2 regions of the Microcoleus sp. Z1_B2 genome follow, and region 1 is predicted to be linked to the other one. Evidence: riboswitches for the same ligand, from Rfam matches in the RefSeq annotation. Region 1 holds a riboswitch; the other holds the start of a gene.

Region 1 (3,820 bases):
ATAACATCTCTCTTTGCATATTAGCCGTGGGTTTGCTCCCGCTTCTAGCTAAGGCTTCGGCTTCGCTGGCTGTGACTGCAAATAAAAGCGCATTCCACGAAAGTCGGTCATTTGGAAGTATTGCTATATTTCCCTCATCTAAAATTATGCCAGTTTCAGAAAAAGATAGTTTTCTTCCTCTAAATGAGTGGTAAGCTACAGACAGAGCCGGCGCGCGAACATCGATGTAATCGTTACCCGCCCACAGAGTTTTGAGATTGCCTTGAGTGTCCCTCATTTCCCGCCGCAGCTCTTCTGCTAGTTTGGCATCCTTGCCTGCGGCGTACAGCAAAAATTTTTGACTCTCTGCATCGGCCAGGTTGGTAAAGCGTTTTAGATAAATATAATCGAATTCTTTCAGTGCTCTTGCACTGAGTCCTTGGGTTTCAAAAACGAGGGTGACTGGAAGTTCTGAATTAGGCAGACCAAATGTTTCAAATCCCTTCAGCTTTCTCACACCGGCAGCTTGAGCTAATTCGGCATTGACAGTGGCATCAATAAATTGCTTGCCGGCATAAACTACGCCTTGAGAGGTGGTTATACTGACAATTTTTTGACCTTCTTTACTGACTGATTTAATTTCTACTTTGCTCAGGAGATCGGCCCCAGCTTTTACCAGCATTTCTTTCAGGGCTGCACTGGCTTTGCGGGGGTCAAGTGCAATTGCGGTGACACCGGATTTTTGTAAGAATTCTTTATAGATTGTCGCTGGTGAACCAAAGGTATCTAACTTTAAAGATTTTTGAAGTTCTTCACTAATCTGACTTCTATCTAAATAAGCAAGACCGCCTCTTACCAAATGCCCGCCAATTCCTTCTTGCAAGCTTCCTTTAGACATCAGTAGAATTCGCGGATAACGCTTTGTTCGGCGAAGATATTCTCTGGAGGCAGAGATAACAGCTAGAACTCCTGGAACTTCATCACCAAAACAGATGATATCGTAAGAACGCAGATTCATGACCATTATTTAATAACCTCTGTTGATTTTCATGTTTTCGAGCTGCATCTCAATGTTTGCCGTCCAACTTTCTGTTTTTCCCAAATCTAGCTAGATACTTCCTGATTTTTGCGATAATATTCACACATTTCTGGAGGCAGAAACCGGGTTTTTTCCAGAAAATCCTCCTTTGAGGACGATCGATCGGGCGTTGCAAAACCCGGTTTGTGAGCGTCTAGAGTACAACACTGAGGTACTCTTGATTGCCATCAGCCCAGATTATCAGGATCTATCCCCAACTCCCGCAATCGCTGAGCCAGTCGATCGGCGCGCTGGGATTCCTGTTGGGCGCGCTGCGCTGATTCTTTCACCTGTTCTTCAGGTGTCAGATAACGTTTTCCATCGGCATCATACCAATACAACCACTCTCTTGTCACCCCAGAATAACTTCCCCTTTCACAACCAATCCCCAAACCAATTTCAGGCATCCAAACTGGATGTTCTGGCTGTAACTCGTACTTCCCATTGACTAACTTGTGTACTTCCAAATGAGGTTTACGGCGGCGGCGGGAAGAATAAATGACGTAATAAAGTACGCCTAAAGCTTGATAAGTGTCTAATTTTGTGCTGTATTCCTTGCGATAAGTTGGGGAAACAACTTCCAGCACAAAAGTAGGCAGAACATTTTCATCCCACAGCACGTAACTGGGGCGCAATTCTTCGTCGTAAAATCGTTCTACTCCTAAACTTAAGAAAGCATCGGGGACAATGGGCGGTTCGTCAGGGTGATGATAAATACCCATATCTATGCCAAAAAACCAGTCCATGCGTTCTGCCCAAAGTATGAGCAATATTGCTTTTAACAACCCTGGTATTAGTTCTTGCAGTTCGTTATCCACAGGAGTTTCATCTGAGTCTGGTAGTTCATCGGCTGAGGGCCAGTGCCTCGGAAATTTGTAATCTAACATGGCGGCTTTCCTCAAAACTCACTAATATTATACCGTTGATTTGTTGGGCAATAGTATTTATGGAACGAACCGCGAAGACGCGAAGGAAGAGAAGATGAGAGGTAATTTTGACTTAGGAACGCGAATTAAATAACTTACAATTTTAATTGTGATTGTGGGATGGGTGTCCCGCCCGTCCACTCATGACGGGCTATAAGAGCCCATCCCACTTTCAAGAGTGGAAGTTATTTAATTCTCATTCCTTAGTTAATCTGAAGTAATTTTTGTAAAAGATTTGCTGAGACTTACGCGATCGACTAAACTATGTGTAACCAGTCGGTTCTAATGGGGAGCAGCCGTTAGAGGAAACGGGGAAAGTTCGGTGCAAGTCCGGCGCTGTCCCGCAACTGTAATGAGAGTTTTGTCGCTTTCTGAGTCAGGATGCCCGCCGATGTGTTAGTTTACATAGTCTCATCTGCGAGGTTCAGCGTGAAGGCCAGAAATCGGAAATTGGTCAGCTTGGGATTGATGGCTGGCTTGAGTTGTTATATTGTCCTGGGTTCGGCAACGCCCGCCGCAGCTATGCACATTTCGGAAGGTTTTTTGCCGGTGCAATGGGCGGCGTTTTGGTGGATGGTGGCGTTGCCTTTTTTTGCAGTAGGTTTGCGATCGATTACTCGTATTACAAAAGAACACCCGGAACTTAAATTATTGCTTGCTTTGGCGGGTGCGTTTACTTTTGTGCTTTCTGCTTTAAAAATTCCCTCGGTAACGGGCAGTTGTTCTCACCCGACGGGTACCGGTTTGGGTGCAATTTTGTTCGGCCCTTCGGTGATGGCTGTACTGGGGGCTTTAGTTCTGCTGTTTCAAACGTTACTGTTAGCTCACGGCGGGCTGACAACGCTGGGAGCGAATATGTTTTCGATGGCGATCGTCGGCCCTTTCGCTGCCTATTTTATCTATCAATTGCTGATGCGAACTGGCAGGCAACGGGCGGCAATTTTTTGTGCGGCGGCTTTAGCAAATTTACTGGCTTATGTGACGACTTCGATTCAATTAGCGTTAGCTTTTCCGGCAGCAATTGGCGGTTTTATGGCTTCGTTTCTCAAGTTGGCTGGCATCTTTGCTATCACTCAAGTACCCCTGGCGATTAGTGAAGGATTGCTGACTCTATTGGTCTGGAATTGGCTGCATTCTTACGGGAAGCCGGAGTTGGAAACTTTGAAATTATTGAGACAGGAGTCATAAGCCGTGAGTCAAAAAAACACAAGAAATCAGCAAGCTACTTCACAACAAAATTGGATGTTGGTAATTGCTGTTATCGCGCTTGCCGTTATTCCCCTAGTTTTTGTCCGGGGTGAATACGGCGGATCGGATGGGGAAGCACAGAAAGCGATTGCGGAAATTCAACCTGACTATCAACCTTGGTTTAACCATTTTTTTGAGCCTGCTAGCGGAGAAATTGAAAGTTTGCTGTTTGCGACTCAAGCGGCGCTGGGGGCTGGCGTAATTGGATATGCGATCGGGCTGTACAAGGGGCGATCGCAGCGACAAAAATCTGATGATGAATAGCCGTCAGAATGAACCATCAGATTGATAGTCTGGCTTATACAAATCGCTTGCGGGGGTTGCCGCCATCTCACAAGTTATCCTTTGCGATCGCCCTTTTAATTCTGTCTCTCGTTTCTGGGGCGATCGTCCAATTGTCGATCAGCTTTTGGTTAACCGTCTGGATCGTCATCTATGCGGGTATTCCGGCGAAACTGTATTTGCGGTTGCTGTCGCTACCGTTGATGTTTTTGCTGACAAGTTTGCCTGCTTTGGCGCTGGGTGCGGTTGAGTTAAGTCAAATTCAGGAAATTCAGTGGGATATTTGGCAAGGTTGGGGCATTAGCAT
Region 2 (3,820 bases), on a different contig from region 1:
GAATACGCAGTCTTTGGTTCAGGGCTTACCCATAGGGCTAGAAACCGGGTTTCTACGAGTTTTGGAAGAACGAGAAATATAGGAAGAAACCCGGTTTCTGAGGTCAGCGTGTGTGGCTAATGACTGATGACAATTAATTGTTAATCATAGCTGCAATTCGATCGCGCTCTAACTCTCGACCGATCAGCACTAATTTGGTTTGACGGATCTCGGAAGATTGCCAAGGGCGATCGTAAAAATATTCTATCCGAGAGCCCACACCTTGCAACACCATCCTCATCGGTTTCTTGGGAACCGCCACAAACCCTTTAATCCGATAGATTTCCTCCTGCTGCATCAAGGATTGCAGTTTTTTCACCAAAGCTTCAGGTTCAAATTCGCGATCGGCAATAAAGTAAGTCGAGTTAATATCATCATCGTGCTCGTGTTCCTCCTCAGTGTCGTGGTGACTTGGGCGAGACTCCAAATCATCCTCAACCGCCGCATTAAATCCCATTAACACATCCGGGTTAATTTCGCCACCTTTGCAGGGCACAATTTTCACACTCGGACGTAACTCTTGCTGCAACCAGCTTTGGACTTTCTTGTGAGTTTCCACATCTACGCGATCGACCTTCGTTAAAAGTACCATATCGGCACAGGCTAACTGGTCTTCAAACAATTCCTCGATCGGAGTTTCGTGATCTAAACTATCATCAGCCTGCCGCTGTGCCATCAAAGCATCGATATCACCGACAAAAGAACCGCTAGCAATAGCTTCGCAATCGACAACAGCAACCACACCGTCTACAGTAGCACCCGTGCGAATTTCCGGCCAGCGAAAAGCTTGAATCAAAGGTTTAGGAAGTGCGAGGCCCGAAGTCTCAATTAAGATACAATCTATTTGCTCTCTACGCTTCAACAATTCCTGCATAGTGGGCAAGAATTCCTCTTGAACAGTGCAGCAAAGACAACCATTTGTTAGTTCAACAATATTGCTGCTGACATTTTCTTCTTCGTCGCAAACTTGGCAATCGCGCAGCAGTTCTCCGTCAATTCCGATTTCGCCAAATTCGTTAACCAGAACAGCAATGCGGCGACCTTGATTATTTTGCAATAAGTGGCGAATTAAGGTAGTTTTACCGCTACCAAGAAAACCAGTGATGACAGTAACAGGAATTTTGTGCATTGATAATTTAGTTGTTGTACTGTGATTGAATATCTTTCAATTTTGGGTCAGTCAATTGCTGACAGGAAACTCGTTAAACCGACATTCCGGCAGGGGTTTAAACCCCTGCCTCAAAGCGAAAGTCCTCTCAAGAGGACTAATGAGTTTAAATTTTTTATTCTCAGTCCTCTTTAGAGGACTTTCGCTATTAGCCAGGGACTTAAGTCCCTGGCGGATTGGTGGTCTTAGTTATCGCCGATGGGCCGAGCATGGTAAGGAGAAAAACTCTAATTTGGTAGTGGTGGAATCTTTGCTAAAACACCTTTTTTCAGAGCTTGAGGACGCTCAGACCAAGGCAACAAACCGTCTGGTTTAGCATAGTATTGACCCGCGCATTCGAGTACCGCCTCGACGCTTTCCGACTCATTTGCTGGTAAATCGCCAAACAGATAAGTGTACTTTCCAACAGCAGCAAAAGACACCGCACAAGAGTGACTACAAGCACTCATGCACTCAACCTCTTGAATCTCAAACTTATCAGAAAACTCCCAATCTTTAGCGAGTTGCGACAAATTTTCCATAAATTGTTGACCGCCGCTTTTACCTTCGCGCTTGCCGTTTTTCCAAACACTAGCGCAAGCAGTGCAAACAAATAGACTGTGCTTTGTGCGTACAGCCGTGTTAATTCCATCCATCATCCGTACCTCGCAGATGCGTTCAAAAGTGAGTTATATATCGGCGGGCATTCTGACTTGAGAAACCCCAAGGGTTTCATTACAGTTGCGGGACAGCGCCGGACTTGCACCGAACTTTCCCCGTTTCCTCTAACGGCTGCTCCCCGCTAGAACCGATCGCGAAATCACATCATACCGCACTTACCGCCAATCGATTTTAGATTTTAGATTTTAGATTTTAGATTTTAGATTTTAGATGGGAGAAAGCGAGCCCAGGGATAAATCTGGGGGCTGGTTTAGTAGTTTGTAGGATGCGCCACAAGCACCCTACAGATTACAAATTATGCAGTTTCGTGCTGCCGCCATGCGGGATGCCACAGCAATTCAGCAGTCGATCGCTTCTCGACCATTTCAGGAGTAATCATACAGTTAGCCACATCCTTGCGAGAAGGCAACTCGTACATCACATCCAGCATTAACTCTTCTAAAATGCTGCGGAGAGCTCTCGCGCCAGTTTTACGACGATAGGCCTCTTGAGCGATCGCCCGTAGCGCTTCCGGCTGGAATTCCAACTCCACGCTGTCCATCTTCAACAGCTTTTGATACTGCTTCACCAGCGCATTCCGGGGCTCGGTCAATATCTGCATCAAAGCTGCTTCATCCAGGGGCGAAATCACCGTCACCACCGGTATCCGCCCCACAAACTCAGGAATTAAACCAAACTTGACTAAATCGTCCGGCTGTACCTGCTGCAAAATATCAGCGGCCCGCTTATCCTTCGCCGGCAAAGTTGAGTTGGTGTCGCTTTCTGTTGGCTGAATAAAGCCCAAGGATTTTTTACCCAAACGCTGTTCAACTATTTTTTCCAAACCGACAAAAGCACCGCCACAAATAAATAGAATTTTGCTAGTGTCAACTTGAATAAAATCTTGGTAAGGATGTTTGCGGCCGCCTTGCGGGGGCACGTTAACCACTGTTCCTTCCAACATTTTTAGCAGCGCTTGCTGCACTCCTTCTCCCGATACATCTCTAGTGATCGAAGTGTTTTCGCTTTTGCGAGCAATCTTGTCAATTTCATCAATATAAATAATGCCCCGCTGCGCCGCTTCCACATCAAAATCGGACATTTGCAACAGCCGCAGCAAGATATTTTCTACATCGTCGCCGACATATCCAGCTTCTGTCAGTGTCGTCGCATCAGCTACGGCAAACGGAACTTCGAGCATTTGCGCCAAACTTTGCGCTAACAAAGTTTTGCCACAACCTGTGGGTCCTACTAGCAGGATGTTGGATTTTTGCAATTCTACATCGCTGTCAGGGGAAGACTTGTCGCTATCTTTTACTTGGTCAACGCTCAAGCGCTTGTAGTGGTTATAAACTGCTACAGAAAGGACTTTTTTTGCTGAGTGCTGGCCGATGACGTGGTTGTCTAAATGCTGCTTAATCTCTGTTGGTTTCGGAATTTGACCTAAAACAATTTTCGATTTATTCGATCGACCTGGGCGCCTGGTTCCTTGTCCCTGAGACTCTCGCACCTCTGATTGGGGAATCTGTTGGCCAATTGTTTTACTGGAGTCAAAGAACTCCTCCTCTAAAATTTCATTGCACAGTTCCACGCATTCATCGCAAATGTAGACGCCGGGCCCAGCTATTAACTTGCGGACGTACTCTTGCGACTTGCCGCAAAAGGAGCATCTGAGATGGGAGTCATATTTTGACATATTTGCCTCTTACTTTACGGTTGCGGTTGCTTGTTTCGACTGGGGAAGTTGCCGCGGGAGTTACCTTAGCTGTGCCCTAGAGGGGTTTCCCGATCGGACACCCAAGCCAGTCAGTCGATTTTAGATTTTAGATTTTAGATTTTAGATTTACTCCACAGATGAATTTTGGAGCTGAACTAGGGTCTAAAATTTGGGGCTCTGCACGACTTAAGTCGGGGGCTTGTCTCGGTTTTTTGGCGCAGTCAAGCTTCGCGATCTCTGTTTCTAAGTTAACACTT

Evidence for each region. A riboswitch is a leader RNA that binds a small molecule or an ion and turns the genes downstream of it on or off. The one in region 1 is predicted to bind cobalamin.
Region 2: linked by a shared signal. The riboswitch ahead of QT984_RS13765 (DUF1636 domain-containing protein) and the one ahead of QT984_RS11265 (energy-coupling factor ABC transporter permease) in region 1 are both predicted to bind cobalamin.

The regions. Positions count from the first base shown of each region.
Region 1 covers NZ_JAUBOQ010000015.1:95,212-99,031, reverse strand. The annotation lists gene QT984_RS11275 (FAD-dependent oxidoreductase) at 1-997, opposite strand, end outside; gene QT984_RS11270 (Uma2 family endonuclease) at 1,246-1,944, opposite strand; cobalamin riboswitch at 2,244-2,390, shown strand; gene QT984_RS11265 (energy-coupling factor ABC transporter permease) at 2,452-3,171, shown strand; gene QT984_RS11260 (energy-coupling factor ABC transporter substrate-binding protein) at 3,175-3,495, shown strand; gene cbiQ (cobalt ECF transporter T component CbiQ) at 3,504-3,820, shown strand, end outside.
Region 2 covers NZ_JAUBOQ010000020.1:34,470-38,289, forward strand. The annotation lists gene cobW (cobalamin biosynthesis protein CobW) at 134-1,168, opposite strand; gene QT984_RS13765 (DUF1636 domain-containing protein) at 1,435-1,845, opposite strand; cobalamin riboswitch at 1,868-2,014, opposite strand; gene clpX (ATP-dependent protease ATP-binding subunit ClpX) at 2,163-3,542, opposite strand.